2 regions of the Psychrobacillus sp. FSL H8-0487 genome follow, and region 1 is predicted to be linked to the other one. Evidence: riboswitches for the same ligand, from Rfam matches in the RefSeq annotation. Region 1 holds a riboswitch; the other holds the start of a gene.
The links. Region 1 has a riboswitch for S-adenosylmethionine ahead of MHI47_RS02550 (methionine biosynthesis PLP-dependent protein). Riboswitches for the same ligand answer to the same signal wherever they lie in the genome.
Positions count from the first base shown of each region.

Region 2: linked by a shared signal. The riboswitch ahead of MHI47_RS16245 (bifunctional homocysteine S-methyltransferase/methylenetetrahydrofolate reductase) and the one ahead of MHI47_RS02550 (methionine biosynthesis PLP-dependent protein) in region 1 are both predicted to bind S-adenosylmethionine.

Region 1 is NZ_JBBOZA010000001.1:509,640-519,968, reverse strand. It holds gene MHI47_RS02580 (aldehyde dehydrogenase family protein) at 1-904, opposite strand, end outside; gene MHI47_RS02575 (TIGR00266 family protein) at 1,065-1,871, shown strand; partial or broken gene MHI47_RS02570 (universal stress protein) at 2,124-2,312, shown strand; gene MHI47_RS02565 (DUF2798 domain-containing protein) at 2,515-3,030, opposite strand; gene MHI47_RS02560 (TetR/AcrR family transcriptional regulator) at 3,325-3,885, opposite strand; gene MHI47_RS02555 (hypothetical protein) at 4,093-4,293, shown strand; SAM riboswitch class I at 4,377-4,484, shown strand; gene MHI47_RS02550 (methionine biosynthesis PLP-dependent protein) at 4,569-5,687, shown strand; gene metC (cystathionine beta-lyase) at 5,684-6,871, shown strand; gene MHI47_RS02540 (5-methyltetrahydropteroyltriglutamate--homocysteine S-methyltransferase) at 6,873-7,979, shown strand; gene MHI47_RS02535 (sortase) at 8,048-8,635, opposite strand; gene MHI47_RS02530 (hypothetical protein) at 8,649-10,329, opposite strand, start outside.
Region 2 is NZ_JBBOZA010000001.1:3,171,787-3,182,115, forward strand. It holds gene MHI47_RS16215 (gluconate 2-dehydrogenase subunit 3 family protein) at 1-127, shown strand, start outside; gene MHI47_RS16220 (GMC family oxidoreductase) at 154-1,878, shown strand; gene tatA (twin-arginine translocase TatA/TatE family subunit) at 1,960-2,166, shown strand; gene MHI47_RS16230 (TetR/AcrR family transcriptional regulator) at 2,214-2,819, opposite strand; gene MHI47_RS16235 (DUF817 domain-containing protein) at 2,937-3,692, shown strand; gene metH (methionine synthase) at 3,861-7,298, opposite strand; gene MHI47_RS16245 (bifunctional homocysteine S-methyltransferase/methylenetetrahydrofolate reductase) at 7,279-9,138, opposite strand; SAM riboswitch class I at 9,210-9,319, opposite strand; gene MHI47_RS16250 (nuclease-related domain-containing protein) at 9,560-10,329, opposite strand, start outside.

The DNA.
Region 1 (10,329 bases):
GGAGCATTTTTTCTAAGTCTTCTTTTACATCTTTATGCACAATAACTCGGCTACATGCTGTACATCTTTGTCCCGCTGTTCCAAAGGCACTCCATAAAATACCTTCCACTGCTAATGGTAGGTCTGCATCCTCCATGACGATTACTGCATTCTTTCCACCCATTTCAAGAGAAACTTTCTTTAAGTGACGACCACCAAGCTCGGCTACCTTACTCCCTGTTTCTGTAGAACCAGTAAACGAGATAACCTTTACATCTGGATGTTCGATCATAGCTGTCCCAACTTGAGAACCTGACCCAAAAACGACATTAGCCACTCCATGTGGAAGTCCGGCTTCCTCAAAGATTTTAGCCATTTCATATGCCATCATCGGAGTTTCCGTTGCCGGTTTCCAAATAAATGCATTTCCTGCCACTATAGCGGGAAAGGATTTCCACGTAGCAATTGCCACTGGAAAATTCCATGGTGTAATGAGCCCCACTACTCCAATAGGTGAACGGACACTCATCGCAAACTTGTCTGCCAATTCCGATGGGGTTGTTTCTCCAAATAATCGGCGCCCTTCTCCTGCCATGTAAAACGCCATATCAATGCCTTCCTGAACTTCTCCGCGTCCCTCTTCAATTACTTTTCCCATTTCTTTTGTTAACACTTGAGCAAGGTGCTCTTTCTTTTCTTTCATTATCCTACCAATTTCATATAAATAATCTGCACGTTTAGGTGCAGGAACGAGTGCCCATTTTTTTTGTGCTTTTACTGCGGCTTCTACCGCAAGATTTACATCTTCTTCCGTAGATAGCCTCACCTCTGATAGCTGTTCACCATTTGCAGGATTTACCACTGGTGTATAATCTGCACCCTCGGAGTCTTGCCAATTGCCATTAATAAAGTTAGTTAATTTCATTTTATTCCCTCTTTTCACTTTTAAATGTAAACGCTTCCATTATTCATATATTCTATAAAATTTCATAAATCCCTTTAAAAATCTTTGGATATTTCGAATGAAACTTTTTCACCCTGCTTTCGTATAAATGGTAGAGAAAAATTTAAGGAGGAATTTGTTCATGAATAATCATGAAATTGACTACAAATTATACGGTGATGATATGCAATTTGTTGAAATCGAATTAGATCCCAAGGAAACAGTTGTTGCCGAAGCAGGAAGTTTAATGATGATGGAAGACGGTATTTCAATGGAAACTATTTTCGGCGATGGCTCATCGGGTTCTGCTGGTAGCGGCGGTGGTCTTATGGGCAAATTAATGGGTGCAGGTAAGCGTATGCTTACAGGAGAGAGTTTATTCATGACAACTTTCACTAATACAGGTAGCGGAAAAAGACATGTCTACTTTGCATCACCTTACCCAGGTAAAATTATTCCATTGGATTTAAGCCAATACCGTGGCAAAATTATTTGTCAAAAGGATGCTTTCTTAGCAGCAGCAAAAGGGGTTACGATTGGCATCGAATTTCAGCGTAAGTTAGGAGCAGGCTTTTTTGGTGGTGAAGGTTTCATCATGCAAAAACTAGAAGGTGATGGCCTCGCTTTCGTTCATGCTGGTGGGGCAATTCATAGAAAGTCTCTTCAGCAAGGAGAAGTTTTACGCGTAGATACAGGGTGTCTCGTAGCAATGACTGCGGACGTTGACTACAATATTGAAATGGTCAAAGGAGTTAAAACAGCCTTATTTGGTGGAGAGGGATTATTCTTCGCTACTCTTCGTGGTCCAGGTACCGTATGGATTCAGTCACTTCCGTTTAGTAGATTGGCTAGTAAAGTATTTGCAGCAGCTCCCCAAACACCTGGTGGTGGTTCAAAAGGTGAAGGTAGTATAACTGGTGGATTATTTGACCTGCTAGGTGGGAAGTAAATCGGAATCTTTGAGAATGGCTTTCTTTTTAAGCCGTTTTTTTTTATGAAATTATAATATTTTATACCTTGAACTAAGTGCCCCAAGTATTTTGAACAATATAATCCAACTAATATAACCCTGATTTCTGTTTCAAGTGACGCTTTCCACATTAATCATTAAAAAATGTATTTCTCAACAAGAGGATTTTGTAATGTAATTTATTGAACTGTACTTTTACTCCAATTATCGGGTGAGTATTCCTTAAATACGGACCATGGTTCACCTAAAACAGTAATAACAAAAGAGATTGCTAAATCAGTGGAGGCAGATTTAATTATTTGCGGTGCTACTGGTCATACGCCAGTAGAACGCTATTTGATTGGTTCGGTATCTGAAGCAATCGTGCGTTCAGCTAAATGTGATGTATTAGTCATTCGTACAACTGGTTCAACAATATAAAAAAAGCGTCCAGACTTTCAAAAGTCTGGACGCTTTTTTTATAGGATTAACTTATTCACCTTTTAGGGAACCGACATTGGAGGATTACTTAAAAAGTAGAGAAGCTACGTGACTGTATCTCGTAGCTTCTCCTGATTCATTTACCCTATTACAGAAAGCTTCATCCGATGTGTAAGTGCAATGTCCATGTACCTTACTTTACCTAGATACTTTGTGTATTTGTTTGAACTAATGCTTTTCTATCTTGAGCTTCATGCATTTTAACCATTACAAAACGTGCAATCGGTTGAATAACCAAACTTTCTAAGAATAGAGCTATTAAAAAGTTACGTGGCCAAATTTGGATAAAGTTAGTAAAGATATCAGTTGTAAATCCATTTCCCATGATATCTCCAACAATAGTCATTGTAAATGACATACCTAAAACTGTGAACAGTGTACGGAACATAATACGAGCAGCAAAACCGTCTGTTGGTGAAATAAATTTAGATGCTAAAAATTCAGCAAAACGACCGATAGCTAACGGTTCAATAATCATCACAATAACCCAAATAATAGGCAACAGGATTAACATATCCATTGCAACCTCACTGTTAAATCCTCCAGCTGCAAGAATTATGTTGATTGATCCTATAAATAGTACTGATAATGTACAAATGATTGCGCCAAATATTGCGCCTTCTTTACCATTCTTTGGTAGTCTTTTATCTTGATGCATATCTTACTTATCTTCCTTTCAAAAAGCTTATTTAGACCTTGGCAATTAATATGAAGCAAAACAGTCGATTTTTATAATAGAGGATAACGTTATAGAGAGAAAAAACTCTTTGAAGTGTCCATAAGTTTTTCATTTAAATCCTATATGCAAACCATGTTAATGGGGGTTTTCGCTTGGATTAAAGCTAGTCCATAGATTCCTAAGTGCATTATTAAAAGCTGTTTCATTAAACAGCCGACAATTCCTACAATATTACAGAGTTACTGTACTCTTTTTATATATTGGATTTCCTTTTCAGAAATTCTTTAATAAAGTTGGTAATAGGTTCGAAATTTTAATTAAGGGATTAGTTGATTGCTGAGTTAAACACAGCATCATTGCTCCTTCAATTGAAGCAGTCAATAATAATGAAATGGCAGTAGCCTTTTTAACCGAAAAACCATCGGCTAATAGTTTAATATAATAAATTTGCTCTATATTTTCATACAAATCACTACAAGCGGTTCGGACAGGCTCACTCATTGTCGCCATCTCACTAACGATACTGCTAAATGTATAGCCAGTGATGGTCCCATCCTTTTCAAAACTACGAATTAATTTATCAATCATGGAAACTATGGCATCTTCAGTCGAAGGATGCTTACTGAAAATCACTTTAATATCTGTTGTAATATCTTCTTTTAAAGCATGTAAACAAGTTATTAAGAGTTCGTCTTTGCCATTTGGAAAGTGGTGGTAAAGGGCCCCTTTTGTAACGTTACATGCTTTTAAAATTTCTGTTAGTCCTACAGTTTTGTAGCCTTTTTGTTGAAACAGTGTTGTAGCAGTTTCAATTATGAGTGATTTAGTATCCATATCTGAATTTCCTCCTAACATACCGACGGGTCTGTTTGTTAGTATAACAAATTTTTAACAACATTCTAGTATTTTGTTTATTTTAAATAAATAGCAAAGCGCCCAATACACCCTTGATTGTTTATCTCCCCTTCCTAAACCTTCATATAATATTACGAGGAGCATTATGCCTTATGTTCCTACAATACAAGATGGGAGGTGGATACGATGGAGTCTTCTACAGGATTATGGGTTGGTTTGTTAGGTATCGTTTTAGGGGTGCTAGGTTTCTTTTATGCTCCGCTTTGGCTAGGTGCTGGAGCAGTTCTTTTGGGGCTAGTAGCTTTAGCTTATTCTCACAAGTTAATAGTAGGTTGGATATCATTAATACTCGGAGTAATTGTTTTAATATGGACATTTTTGTTATGATGTTGAACAAAATGCATCTTGTTAAAAACACATCTACGTGTTAAGCTTATTTAAATTAAAAATTGTGATAATTTAATATATTTTTCTTATCGAGAGAGACGGAGGGATTGGCCCGTAGATGTCTCAGCAACCAGCCACGTTTAGGTATGGTGCTAATTCCAAATAGACGTTTGACGTCTTGAAGATAAGAAGACAAACTTCAATATTACTTGAGGATTCTCTTCTTATTAGAGAATCCTCTTTTTTTTATTTTAATTGTAAAGGATGAGCATCTAATGTCAAAGAACAGTATCGATACACAGTTAGTTCAATTGGGCAACCATAGTGATGAGAAAACTGGTGCGGTAAATCCCCCTATTTATCTTTCAACAGCTTACAAACATAATGGGATCGGGCAGTCAACAGGATATGACTACACACGAACTAAAAACCCAACTCGCGCTATTTTAGAAAATGGAATTGCAAAGTTAGAAGTTGGAGATGCTGGCTTTGCCTGTAGTTCTGGCATGGCCGCTATACAATTGGTTTTGTCCCTTTTTCGCTCAGGGGATGAATTAATTGCGCCTGATGATTTATATGGTGGAACCTACCGGTTATTTAACCAGTATGCAGATTCTTATAATATTCGTACCACTTATGCAAAGTTTGAATCAGCTGAAGAAGTAACAGAATTGATAACCAAAAATACAAAAGCTTTATTTATTGAAACCCCAACAAACCCTTTGATGTTGGAAATTGATATCCAACTATTTGCTGAGGTTGCAAAAGAGCATAATCTACTTTTAATCGTAGACAATACATTCCTTACTCCTTACTTACAGCGACCTATTGAAATGGGTGCTGATATTGTCATTCATAGTGGTACCAAATATATTGGTGGACATAATGACGTTCTTGCGGGACTTGTCGTCTCAAAGGGTGCGGAACTTAGTGAACAGCTGCAAACTAATCATAATGCAGCAGGAGCCGTCCTTTCTCCTTTCGATTCTTGGTTACTCATAAGAGGATTAAAGACGCTTCATCTACGTATGAAGCAACATGATTTAAACGCTAAAAGAATTACAGAGTTTTTAAAGCAAGAGCCTGCAGTTAAAGATGTATTATATCCCGGGGTTGGTGGGATGTTGTCCTTCCGTTTACATAAAAGCGAGTGGGTTGCCCCTTTCCTAGAGAATTTGAAATTAATTGTATTTGCAGAGAGTCTTGGCGGTGTGGAGAGCTTTATTACTTATCCTGCTACACAAACACATGCGGATATACCGGAGATGGAACGAATTGCACGAGGGGTTGATAATAGTCTCCTTCGTTTTTCGGTGGGAATTGAAGAGGTCGAAGATTTAATAACAGATTTACAACAAGTATTTAATACTTTAGAAAGTGAGGTTTTAAAATGAGTGATTTCAAAGAGTCATTGGAAACTAGTCTAGTCGTCGCCTCTACTCGTGGAAATTCAGAAATAAAAACGGGAGCTGTCAATGTTCCTATTTATTTATCCTCCACTTTTCATCAAGAAAACTTTGATAATTTCGGCCCTTATGACTATAGTCGATCGGGAAACCCTACAAGAGAAGCACTTGAAAAAACCATTGCGGAACTAGAGGGAGGAACTAGAGGACTTGCATTTGCTTCGGGAATTGCAGCTATTTCTTCTGCTTTTATGCTTTTGTCTTCTGGCGATCATATCGTTATTACAGAAGATGTATACGGCGGTACCTTTCGCTTTGTTACCGAAGTATTGCCTCGTTTTGGGATTGAGCACAGCTTTGCAGATTTTACTGACATCGATGCAATTACAAGAGCAATACAACCCAATACAAAACTAATATACATTGAGACACCCTCGAACCCTTGCTTGGGTATCACTGATATTCATGCAGTAGTAGAGCTTGCAAAGTCCCATGACTGTTTAACCTTTTTAGACAATACATTTATGACACCATTATACCAACGTCCACTGGACTTGGGAGTAGATGTCGTTTTACATAGTGCCACAAAATTTTTATCCGGACATAGCGATGTTATTGCAGGACTTGCAGTTACAAAAGATGATGATTTAGGTAATCGTTTAGCATTTATCCAGAACTCATTCGGTGCTATTTTAGGTGCACAAGATTCATTTTCTCTCATACAAGGGATAAAAACACTAAGTGTACGATTTGAAAAATCTGCTGAAACTGCGAGAAAAATTGCCAACTATTTAAGTGGGCATGATTTAGTCGAAAAAGTCTATTTTCCTGGACTGTCCACTCATCCAGGATTTGATACACATAACAGACAGTCGAGTAGTGCCGGTGCAGTTCTTTCCTTCCGTTTACCAAATAGATCCATCGCTAAATCATTCGTAGAAAATATTAGGATTCCTGTATTCGCAGTTAGTCTTGGCGGAGTAGAATCCATCCTCTCCCACCCTGCTCAAATGTCGCATGCAGCAATGCCTAAAGCCGAAAGAGAAAAGCGGGGCATAACAGATGGCCTTCTACGTTTTTCCGTTGGATTAGAGAATGTTGATGATTTAATAGCTGACTTTGAACAATCGTTAGAAATAGCATCCAAACAACAGGAGAAAGTAGGGATATAAAATGTCAAAATCACTAGTTGTAAATACACCATTCAAAGCAGATCACGTAGGAAGTTTTTTACGACCAGCTCGCTTAAAAGAAGCTCGTCTACAATTCGAAAATAATGAAATAACTGCAGATCACTTAAAACAAATTGAAGATGAAGAAATTACAAAACTAGTCACCAAACAAAAAGATATAGGACTCCAGTCTATTACGGACGGAGAATTTAGACGTAAATGGTGGCATTTCGATTTTCTTAGTGGATTTGACGGGGTAGAGTTTTATGAAACAGACAAAGGATTAACGTTTAAAGGTGTACAAACAAGAGCACATGGTATTAAAGTAACCGGAAAGATCCGGTTTAGCACGCACTATATGATTGAACACTTTAAGTTTCTTCAAGGAATAGTTGGTGAAGCTGTAGCTAAATTTACTATACCTAGCCCTAATATGTTATTGTACCGTGCTACTATTGAAGAGGGAGTTTATGCGAGCCAAGAAGAATTGTTTGCAGATTTAGTTGTTGCTTATCAAGATGTGATTCAAGCGTTATATGACGAGGGCTGTCGTTACCTTCAAATTGATGATACTTCTTGGGCAACTACTTTTTCTGAGGAAGGCATTGCTTCTTTAAAAGAAAAAGGGATGGAATTAGATGAGGCGTTAGCTTTATCGGCACGTGCCATCAATGAATCTATTGCAAAACGTCCTCATGATCTGTTAATTACTATGCATATTTGTCGAGGAAACTTCAAGTCCACATATATTACAAGCGGAAGCTATGAGTTAGTGTCGGAAACTATTTTTGCAAAACTAGATGTAGACGGTCTTTTTCTAGAGTTTGACGATGAGCGCTCAGGTGGATTTGAACCACTTCGTCACGTTACTCGTTCAGACTTATCAATTGTATTAGGATTAATCACATCCAAACATGGAGCTTTAGAGGATACAGAACTTGTCAAAAATAGAATTACTGAAGCCACTAAATATGTTCCTCTAGAACAACTTTGCTTGAGTCCTCAATGCGGGTTTTCTTCAACCGAAGAAGGAAACCTTTTAACGGAGAAAGAGCAATGGTCTAAGATTCATCATGTGATTCAAATTTCTCAGGATGTATGGAAGTAATGAGTTTTTAAACTAAAGGTGTGCATCCAGATAGTATGGATGCACACCTTTATAAATTTCTCGCTTTCTCATACTTCTATCTGCTTTGCTTGTACTACTAAACGATATTTATTAGATCTTGCTGGATAACAAGTCACAAGTGATAATAGGGATATTCCTTCCTGACGCTCCAATACTTCCACATTGTTTGGACTTACTATTTGAATATCAAATACTTCATAGACAAATACATCCTTGCTTGTTTCTAATTCAAAGCTGTCCCCAATTTGCAATTCATTGAGACGATTGAAAAATTGTCCAAACTGATGTGATTGGTGCCCTGCAATTGCTGAACTGCCATTTATAGTGCCTGGTTCATCCATATTCTCTATCATTCCAAGTGCTCGATTTAACTGAACAGAAGTTGCTCCCTCTAAAATCGGAGATTCTAATTGGATGGAAGGTATCCTTAAAATGCTCACAGCCTGGGAGTCCTTTTCGGTTATTTTTTCTTCCACATTTCCATTTAAAGATAAAGCGGCTTCTGTTTTTATAGCATGAAAAGATTCAATTAACTCATTTTGATGTGTTTTATTTTCAAACATCCCATAGATAACTATGAATAGTAAAACGACTCCAATTGTCATTAATATATTTCCTACATATTTTTTTATCATCTGTAGGTCTCCTCTATGCAATCTTACGTATAGTCCAACCGCCACTCAGTAAACTTAGCGCTATAACTAAAAGCATTATCCCTGTGAAAAAACCACCAGTTTGCGGTAAGGATGAACCGTTGAAAAAATTGCCATCATTATTAAAGAAATTGGCACCCAAGCTAGTTTCATCGTCTTCTGTTATTTTCTCTTCAGTTAAAATTTCATCATCACCATCTGCTATCAAATTGGGATTGGGAATCAACGTATTTGCTGAGGAATCTGAACCCTCTTCCTCTACTACAATAATTCCTTCATCATTCGGTGCATTTTGCTCATCTGCACTATCTTCATCTTCATTTATATCCGGATTATTTTCAGTAACAAGGTCATTCTCTGCAACTGGAATATGGTCCGTGATAATCTCTTTGCTACTACCGTCCTCTCCCTCGTTACCCTCCACTTCTTCTACAACATCTTCCATTGGTGGTATTGGATTAGTCGGAGTTGCCGCTACAGAGTTTTCGGTCGGTAGAATATCTACATTTATTTCTCCGACTAAATCATTCTTTAATCCAATAGAAATAGTTTTTCCATTTTGGTAAGTTCCACTATTATTTGTAAACTCATCATTCGTTAGAACATCAATACTTATTTCATCCGTTAAGTCTGATATTAGATCTAACTGTAATAACCCCTCAGATAAAGAAAAAGCTTCTTCACCCTCATCTACATGTCTATCTAATACACCTAGATGAATATCTTCAAGAAGAAGTAAATCGTCTGTATTAACTTCTAACAAACCACTATTATTCGTCCTATTTCCTTTGTCCATTGTTGACTCAGATAATAAAACATATGTGGAAAGATCACCTAAACTTGTATCATTTAGTTCAAGCCCTACGACAGCTGACTTTTCTGCTTGAAGATTCTTACTAGAGATTTGACTATTTCCTAGCACATTTAACTCCACTTTATCTATAAGTGAATTTGATAACGATGACTCTTCACCAAGTCCTATAGTAACTAGCGATGAATCTTTCTGTTGGTTTTGGTTCTTTTTAACGAATTGATTTTCTAAAACTCCTACATGTAACGTTCCAAGTAACGGAAGGTTACTTAGTTTTAAATGAACACCCTTTTGAGTTTCTTTTTTGTTTTCGTCCTTCATAAAGTTCTCGCTATCTAACACACTTATTTCTACTCTATCCGTCACGATTAAGTCTTCTATCGCAACATCTACTAAAGTTGATTCATTGGAGAACGAATTAGTTGATGTGTTCTCTACTTGCTTTAGTACTTCCACATCTACGTTTTCCGTCACGATTAAATCTTCTACCGCAACGTCTACTAAAGCTGACTCACTTGAAGTAGAATCAGTTGATGTGTTCTCTACTTGTTTTATTACTTCCACATCTACGTTTTCAGTCACGATTAAATCTTCTATCGCAACATCTACTAAAGCTGATTCATTAGAGCTCGAATCAGTAGATGTGTTTTCTACTTGTTTTAGTATTTCCACATCTACTTTATTCACAATAGGTATCTCTTGAATTCCTATATCTACAACCGCTTGTTCGTTTGGTGCAACTGTTTCGGTTTTCGTTAACACATTTGCTTCAATCGTACCTATCTCCTCATTCGTAATTGAAACGTGCGCTAATTCCTCAGCATTTTCTTCAACGTTTGGAATCTTCACATCGATATTATCAATT
Region 2 (10,329 bases), 2.7 Mb from region 1:
TAAAAACATGGCTGGCTGGAAAATGAAAGAATTCCCTGGAGCTCAAATGTCGTATGCTTCCTATTTAGATGAAGAGGAATTTGTATTAATAGATCCTATTAGTTTAGGCGGACACAAACATTCATAAGGTAAAACAACAAGAGGAGGATTATTATGGTTACAAAATTACCAAAAGTTGATGTTGTAACAACTGGTATGGGCTGGACAGGCGGTATTGTTGCTGCTGAACTGACAAAAGCTGGCTATCATGTGGTTGGATTAGAACGTGGAGTAGAAAGATCCATCGAAGATTATTTACATGGTCATGATGAATTAAAATATAATATTCATAAAGAATTAATGCAAAAGTTAACAAAAGATACTATTACATTCCGTAATACATTAAACGATACTGCCAAACCAGTACGTGATGAAGGTGCATTAGTAGTAGGAACTGGTACTGGCGGCGGCGGTGCTCACTGGGGTGGCCAAACGTATCGCTATTTCCCATATGATTTTGAAATTCGTAGTAAAACGATTGAAAAATATGGTGAAGGTAAAATTCCGGCTGATGTTACTATTCAAGACTGGGGTATTACGTACGATGAAATCGAACCATATTACTCCAAGTTTGAACAAATGGCTGGTATATCAGGGGAACCCGATCCTTTAGCAGGACATCGTTCGATCGATTACCCAACACCACCACTAAAAAAATTACCACAAATGAAAATGTTTCATGAAGCAGCAGAGAAACTTGGATATCATCCATTCGTAGTTCCAACTGCAAATGTGTCAGAAACATATACGAATCCAGATGGAGAAACATTAAATGCATGTCAGTACTGTGCATTTTGTGGGAACTATGGCTGTGAGTACGGAGCAAAAGCAGACCCAATCGTAACAGTAATACCAACTGCTAAGAAAACAGGTAATTTTGAACTTCGAACAAATTCTATCGTAACGCGTGTATTATATGATGGAACAAAAGCGACTGGTGTTTTATATAAAGATACAAGAACTGGTGAGGAGTTCGAACAACCTGCCGATCTTGTTGTTTTAACAAGCTATATCTTTAATAATGTTCGCTTACTATTGTTATCTGGTATTGGAAAACCGTATAATCCTAAAACTGGCGAAGGAATTATCGGTAAAAACTACACAGATCACCATACGATTACTGGAGCTATTGGTTATTTTGAAGAGAAAAAATTCAATAGTTACATCGGAACAGGTTCTTTAGGATCGGCTTTCAATGACTTTAATGCGGATAACTTTGACCATGCAAATCTGGATTTCATCCATGGCGGGCAGATTGAATTGCATTTATTTGGTAATGAACCTATTTCTAATAATCCTGCACCATTTGGTACGCCGACTTGGGGTAAAGAATTTAAGAAAAACTCTTTACACTATTTCTACCGTAACCTAAGTGTAGTTTCACAAAGAGCTATATTGCCTCATAAAGATCATTATCTAGACTTAGATCCAACATATACAGATGATTACGGTGATCCGTTAATTCGTGTAACATTCGATTATACTGAGATGGACCATAAACGTAATGAATTTTTAGTTGAAAAAATTAATGAAGTAGTAAAAGAAATGGGAGCAGACATTATCGATACAATTCCAATGGCTGAGCATTTTGGTGGAAGATTTACTTTCCAACATGATGGTGGCGGTGTAATCATGGGTGATAGCCCTGAAAACTCTGCAGTAAATAATTACATGCAAATGTGGGATGTAGATAATTTATTCGTTTGTGGAGCTTCGGCATTCCCTCACTTTGGTCCAACGAATCCAACTCCAACTGTTGGTGCATTGGCTTACCGAGCAACTGAAGGTATGATTGAGTACTTAAAAAACGGCGGCGGACCATTAGTTCCTAAAAAATAATACAGTAGCAAGTGTAGAACCATCATTTTCTTTCAAAATGTGTTATATTAATAACGATTCTTTATAGAAGGAGGAGATTCTATGCCAAACATAGGGATACCCGGTTTAATACTTGTACTAATTATTGCTTTGATCATCTTTGGTCCATCTAAATTACCTCAACTAGGCAAAGCTGTTGGACAAACGTTAAAAGAATTCAAAACCTCGACTCGAGATATTATAAATGATGAAGAAAAAGATGATAAGAAAGTCGAAGCATCTGAAGTAAATTTAGATAAAAAATTATAATTTTGGTTGGTCCTGACATCTGTCAAGACCAGCTTTTTTTATTAGAATTAGCTTTTCTTTTTGAAATGAAATGAGCTATTATTGGTTTTAAATATTTCTAATAAATTATCTGCAATTTGCTCTGGTGTTTGTTTACACCCACCATGTATCCATTCAAGAATTACCCCATAAGAACCATACATTTTATATGTATTATAATGCTCTAGCTCAATACTTTCATTCGCTGCATCTAAATATACGATTCCCTCAAATACTTCCTTAAATTTCAAAAAGAATTTATCATTCATCCTAGGAATGGAATCTTCTAATGTTAATAAACTATAAAAATCTCTATTATCATAAAAGTGTTTAAAAAAAGCATTGGATGAAGGTAATATATGATTATAATCAACAACATTTGTTTCTAGAAATGGCTTATGAAATGCTAATTTTAATTCTCCTAATACTTCTGCTAGTAATTCTTCTGCTAAGTCCTCTTTATCTTTAAAGTGTAAATAAAAGGTGCTTCTATTATAGTCTGCCTTTTCCACTATATCTGTGACCGTAACGTTTTTGTATCCTTTGCTCTTCACTAGCTGGATAAAATGCATCTTCAAGAGATTTTTTGTTCTCCGAATTCTTCTATCCCCCATCGAATAACTTTCGGAATTCATGAGCAATTCCCCCTTGTCTTTTTAAATATAGACAAAATTATACATGAATAATCATCCTTGAACCAATCTGTTTTAAGTTCGTCCATATTCCTATAGCCATTTAAAAGGAGTATGGGAATGCGAAATCTTCTACTATTTACTTATTTACAGGCACTTTCTTGTATATTTCCTGTAATCATCTTTTCAGCCTTAGCTCTTTCTAAGTTTGTCAGTATCCCACTTATCCCTAGATATGATCTGATCCTACTCCTTTGTATAGCGGGGCAAGTATTTATGCTCATTTCCAAATTAGAGACTTGGGATGAATTTAAGGTAATTTGTTTGTTTCATATTATTGGTCTCGGTTTAGAATTATATAAAGTACATATGGGTTCTTGGTCGTACCCCGAGGACGCCTTTAGTAAGGTAGGTGGCGTACCTTTGTATAGCGGATTTATGTATGCGAGTGTTGCGAGCTATATTTGTCAAAGTTGGCGTAGGATGAATCTCCATATGTACAATTGGCCGAAACCCTTTTGGGCGGTAGGAATTAGTGTTCTTATCTACTTCAATTTCTTTACCCACCATTTCAGCTATGATATTCGTTGGATTCTTAAATGCTTATTGTTAATCATCTTTTTCCGCACAGTAGTGACTTTTGAGTTAAGAGAAAAAGTGTTTAAAATGCCTATGATTCTTGCATTTTTACTAATTGGCTTTTTTATTTGGATCGCTGAGAATATCGTTACCTTCTTAGGTGCGTGGCAGTATCCTAACCAAGCGGAGACCTGGTCGCTCGTGCATATCGGCAAAATTAGCTCGTGGTTTTTACTTGTGATTATAAGCGTTATTATCGTTGCACAACTGAAGCGAGTGAAGAGCCGTTCCTTATAAATGTGTGAGGATTGATCGATTATCGGTCGCTATCGATCGATATTCTTACTCGGTGGATCGATTATGGAGCATCATCGATCGATTCGACAGATATTAAGTGTTTTTTGACCGATTATCCATTTTCTATATATAAAAAACACTGCCAAGTTAGTTGGCAGTGTTTAATCTTTAGTCAACGACAAAATATCTTGCATCTGGATGTGCAAAAACGATTGCAGATACAGACGCTTCTGGTTCCATCATGAACTCTTCAGTAAGTTCTACTCCAATGACTTCAGGTTTTATCAAGCTAAACAGTTTTGCTTGGTCATCTAAATTGGGACAAGCTGGATAGCCGAAAGAGAATCGCTGCCCTTGGTATTTTGCTGCAAAACGGTCACGCATGGTGAAGTCCGTTGCATCTGGGAATCCCCATTGGTCTCGGATTTCTTGGTGAATGCGTTCGGCAAATCCTTCTGCAAGTTCTAAGGCTGTTGCTTGTAATGCATGGCTTTCTAAAAACTTGCCTTGGTTTTTCAGTTTAGCGGCTTCCCCACGAACTCCATGCCCTGCCGTTACTAACATTAGTGCTACATAATCCATTTCTCCACTGTCTACAGATTTTAAATAATCTGCTAAACACAGGAATGGCACGATGGATTGACGTGGGAATGTAAAGCGCTCGATTTCTGTTTTACAGTCGAAAGGGTCATAAATAATGACATCATTACCATCCGCCTGAGCAGGGAAAAATTGATATACCCCTTGCGGCTTCAATATATCAGATTGCAAATATCCCGTGACTAATTCATGTAATTCTGTAGCGCGCCCGTCATTTTCTGCTAAAAGTTTTTCACTATACCCTTTTAATCCTAAATGATGGCCTATTAATGTTCGCATATTTACATATGGGTGCAAATGTGCAACTAAATAATCCTTTAATACATGTTTACGAACATCCTTTGGTCTATATACCTGAACATCCTCACTTACGGTCTTAATTGGTTTTTCTAAAACAGCTACCGCTTGTTTGGCCGAGCGATTAGCTTCCGCAATTTTTCGTTTTTCCTGTTGAACACTAAGTTCTACTAATAGAATCTCTTTATCTTCTTTATTTTGTAATCGATTGGCTAAGTCCAGACCCTGCATGGCATCTTTCGCGTATAGAACAGGCCCATCATATTGAGCGGAAATTTTTGTCTCAGTAAAACGACGAGAAAGTGCTGCTCCACCTACTAATATTGGCACATCAATACCTGCTTCTTTAAAGTCTTGAGCAGTGATGACCATTTGCTGCGCAGATTTTACAAGTAGCCCTGAAAGCCCGATCATATCAGGCTTTTCTTTCCGGATTACCTCTATTAAAGTGGCTGGAGTTACTTTAATCCCAACATCGATTACTTTATATCCGTTATTACTCAATATAATATCAACTAAGTTTTTACCTATATCATGCACATCGCCTTTTACAGTCGCAAGGACGATTTTCCCTTTACCAGAGTCATCCTCTTTTTTCTCCATGAACTGCTCCAAATATGCAACAGAAGCCTTCATCACTCCCGCACTTTGAAGAACCTCTGCAACTATTAACTGATTGTCATTAAACAGTCGTCCTACCTCAGCCATGCCCTTCATTAATGGACCATTAATAACATCTAGTGGTGCATCATACATTTGAAGTGCCGCTTCTAAATCCGGGATAAGTCCTTCCTTCGTACCTTCAATAACATAATAGGCAAGACGTTCTGGTACCGTTTTGGGTATATCATCTTCAGTCTTTTCTTTCTTTTTATCTCGGTAAAAATCGGTGAAATCAGCAAGTGTTTTGTCAGTCGTCGTAAACAAAAGCTCATTGGCCATATCGATTTCTTGTTTAGGAATAGACGCATATCTCTCCAGTTTCTCGGTATTTACAATCGCGTAGTCCAAACCAGCCTGCGTGCAATGATATAAATAGACTGCATTCAATACTTCTCGACCAACGGGTGGAAGACCAAATGAGACATTACTTACTCCTAAAATAGTTAGTGCTCTTGGCAGTTTTTCTTTAATGAGGCGAATCCCTTCAATCGTTTCTACTGCTGACCCAATATATTGTTGGTCACCTGTTCCGACTGGGAATACGAGTGGATCAAAGATAATATCCTCTGGCGCAAGCCCCCATTTATTAACTAATAAATCATAAGAACGTTCTGCGATTTCTAACTTTCGCTGTCTTGTAACCGCCATTCCTATCTCATCAATTGTGCCAACTACAACTGCCGCACCGTATTTCTTCACTAAAGGCATTACAGCTTCAAACCGCTCTTCTCCATCTTCTAAATTAATAGAGTTGATAATTGTTTTTCCTTGGGAATATTTCAGTGCAACTTCAATTACTTTTTCATCAGTCGAATCAATAACAAGTGGCACTTTAACTTTTTTCACTACCTCTTTCATAAAGTTAGTCATGTCCTCTAGTTCATCGCGGTCCGGATTTGCTAGGCAAATATCGATAACATGAGCTCCACCTTTTACCTGTGCCCGAGCAATTTCAGAGGCTTCCTCAAATTTTTCATCTACGATTAAACGTTTAAATTTTCGAGAGCCAATTACATTTGTTCGTTCCCCTATAAAGAGTGGGCGCATCGTTTCGTCGTATTGAAGAGGCTCAATCCCTGATACTACATGCCCATGACCTGCTTCTACGGGTTTACGTGGTGAAAGATCCTTTACCGCTTCTCGTACTGCTCGAATATGAGCTGGAGTAGTTCCACAACATCCACCAACAACATTCAACCACCCTTTTTCTGCAAAGCCTCTCAGCTTTTTAGAAAGTGATTCAGGAGATTCGTGATAATGCCCTTCCTCATCTGGTAAGCCAGCATTAGGATAGCAGCTAACATATCCATCTGATAGCTCAGATAACGAACGGATATGATCGGTCATAAATTCTGGTCCGGTAGCACAATTCAATCCAACGGAAAGTGGCTTTATATGCTCGATGGAAATATAGAATGCTTCAATACTCTGCCCTGCAAGTGTCGTTCCCATCGGTTCAATCGTTCCAGAAATCATAATAGGTAGTTCTATCTTTAGCTCAGTAAAAGCCTGTTGGATACCAATTGTTGCAGCCTTCACATTCAGCATATCTTGGCTCGTTTCTAGTAAAATAACGTCTACTCCACCTTCTACTAAAGCTTTTGCCTGTACATAAAAGTCGTTTGTAAGTTCGTCAAACGTAATACCACCAGTAACCGATAGTGTTTTAGTAGTTGGCCCTATTGCCCCAGCTACAAATCGTGGCCAGTCAGATGTAGAAAATTCATCTGCACATGTTTTAGCAAGCTGGGCTGCTCGAAAGTTTATATCATGTGCCTGAGCACCAAGATCATATTCATTTAACACGACTGGGGTTCCACCAAATGTATTCGTACAAATAATATCAGCCCCAGCAGCTAAATATTCACGATGAACATGTTCAATAACATCTGGTTTGACGATATTTAAATACTCATTACAACCGTCGTATTCTTCCCCTCCGAAGTCTTCAGGGCTAAGATCTGCATTTTGTATCATCGTTCCCATTGCACCATCAATAATTAGTATTCTTTGTTGGAGCTGCTGCTCAATTAGATGTTTGGACATAGCTGAATCCTCTCTCTTTCTCCCGGTCAGTCTCTTGAATATAATGAATTAATTCTAAAGACATATCGTAACGGAAAAATGGTGTAATAATATAAATTCCGTTAAATAATTCCGCTGCGGTATCGATTAATTCCTTCGATATTTGAATACCTTCTGCAGTAGCTCGCTCTCTATCTTCTCCACATAAGCGCATACGCTCTAGCACCTCTTCAGACAATTTTATGCCTGGGACTTCATTGTGAAGGAATTCAGAATTTCGACTATTGGTTAGTGGCATAATTCCGATGAAAATAGGGGTTGATAAATGCTTGGTCGCTTCGTAAATCTCATGGATTTTTTCTTTAGAATAGACAGGCTGTGTGATGAAATAATCCGCCCCACACTCAATTTTCTTCTCGAGTCGCTTCACTGCACGGTCCAGCACACGAACATTCGGATTAAAAGCAGCTGCTACAGAGAAGTTAGCCTTTTTCCGTAGCGACTTTCCTGAGAAAGAAATACCTTCGTTTAATTGTTTGATCAGTTGAATCAGTTCTAAGCTTGATACATCATAAACACTTGTCGCTCCAGGGAAATCCCCAATTTTAGTTGGGTCTCCAGTAACTGCAAGAATGTCATGGATTCCGAGCGCATCCAGTCCCATCAAATGAGATTGAAGACCAATTAAATTACGGTCACGGCACGTAATATGAGCAAGTGGTCTAATATTTTTTTGGTGTTTTAACATCGAACCCATCGCCATATTACTAACTCGTGGAGAAGCCAATGAATTATCCGCCATTGTCACCGCGTCAATTCCAGTTGCATATAGCTTTTCTGCACCTTCCATGAATGTAGTCGTATCGAGATGACGGGGAGTGTCTAATTCAACAATTATGGTCCTTTCTGTTTTCGCTTTTTCATGTAGAGCTTGGGTATTAGTTGGCTTAGCATCTTGAATAATAATAGGCTTTCTTGTCTCTACTACTTTATTGGTAATAGGGGTTAAATGCCCAATATGTCTTTTCACTGCTTCAATATGCTTTGGTGTCGTTCCACAGCAACCACCTATTAAGCGTACTCCTGCATCTCTCAAATATAATGCAGCTTTACCAAAGTACTCAGCATCGGATTCGTAAACTATACGTCCTTCATCTATATCCAGTAAGCTCGCATTTGGATAAGCAGATAAGAATGCCTTTTCTGGCAGCTTTACTCCTTCAAATGCTTGAATTGTATGATGTGGACCTAGTCGACAGTTGACTCCTACAATGTTGGCTCCAATTGTTTCAAGCTCATGCAGCGCATCATTTAGAGGTAAGCCATTTTGCAAAATACCCGGATCATGCATAGATACTTGAGCTATTATCGGAATATCGGTTAGTGTACGAAGATAAGTCACAGTAGTCTTTAGCTCTTCGAAATCATAATAGGTTTCAAGTAATAGACCATCTGGATCTCCCGCCAACAATTGGATTGCTTGTTGGTCGAGTGAATGAATAATTTCTTGGAGTGTAGCATCACTTTTTCGAATTCCTCGAATCCCCCCAATAGTCCCGAGGACGAATTGGTTTCCAGATGCGGCAGCTCTTTTCGCAATTTGAATGGCAGCTTCATTTATTTCTTTCACTTGATTTTCTAGTCCATAGCGAGCAAGCTTAATAGCATTTGCTCCGTATGTATTCGTTTGAATAATATCTGCTCCGGCCGCAATATAATCCTGATGGATTTTCTCTATAATTTCCGGTTTTTGAATATTTAACTCTTCATTACAATAGTCAATTCCATAAGAGTACAGTAGTGTCCCCATTGCCCCGTCTGCTGTCAGCATAGACGTCTGTAACTTCTCCAATAAACTCATCGTGCATTCATCCTCCCATATAAAAAAGCCTTCTATGAAAAGAAGGCTTTACTAGTATGCAAGATACCACCTTCTCATCTTTCAAACTTTTGCAAAGTCTGCTGGATTTAGCACCTGACCAAATGAATGGCTGGTTGCTGAAGCGTCGTAGGGCCAGTCCCTCGGCTTCTCTTGATAAGAATTTCACTATTCAGTTTTCTAATTAGACATATCGTACCTTTATTCAACTAAAGCGTCAAGGTATATTTTGAACTTTCTATATACTCCGCTTTTGAAGTTGGATCGTCCTCATCGATCGATTTATCGTGATGATTGATGAATTATGGACGACGATGGAGCGATTTTTAGTGGTGGTCGATCGATTTTCGATGTGTATCGATCGATTATTCCTATCGATCGATCGATTCTCCAATAATACGCTTCACCACTTCCATTTATACTCTATTTTACTCTGGGATGTACCAGTTCGAATTAAATCCATAGATTGGAGAAGTCTAGATGCTACATGATGAGAATTTATATGAAGGAATTTTCGACACTGCCGATTATTAATCGTATCCCCGATCAAAACAAACCACTCTCGAATGGCTTTCTCATGAACAAGCCTATCTACATGACCACAACGTATACAGTTCCAGCCATTCTTCCTTTTTACCATCCCAAACATTTCACATTTTTCACAGCACACTCCAGTTTGTAAATCATTTGGGTTAATACCCCAGCGATTACACATCGGGTATGGGAAGTATGTTTTGTGACTCTTTAAAATTTCTGTACTCAATTTATGCAGCTCTTTTCTAGATATATATCTTCTTTCTCGAGGAATATTTCTTAGATAGATAGGAATTGTTTGATGGAGAATAGCGTTGTATTTTGTGGGGGGCTCAATAACTCGAACTTTGGAATTTGTTAATACAATTACTCCAAAAACAGGAATCGTCACACCATGTTGTTTTAACCATTCGTCGAGTAAAAAAATATTCCTTTCAATCTGAACCTCTGGACTTTCAAATACGTCCACTTTACCTTCTTCATTTTCTCTTTCTAATTGAGAGGGGTTTTGCTTAAAGCTCAACTTCCCACCTATATTCTTACTCTCCAAAATCACCGCAAAATACTGCGTGAAAAAGACTGTATCAATCTGGAACTTTCCATATGATTCTAAACTCACATCGTGCAATACCACATATT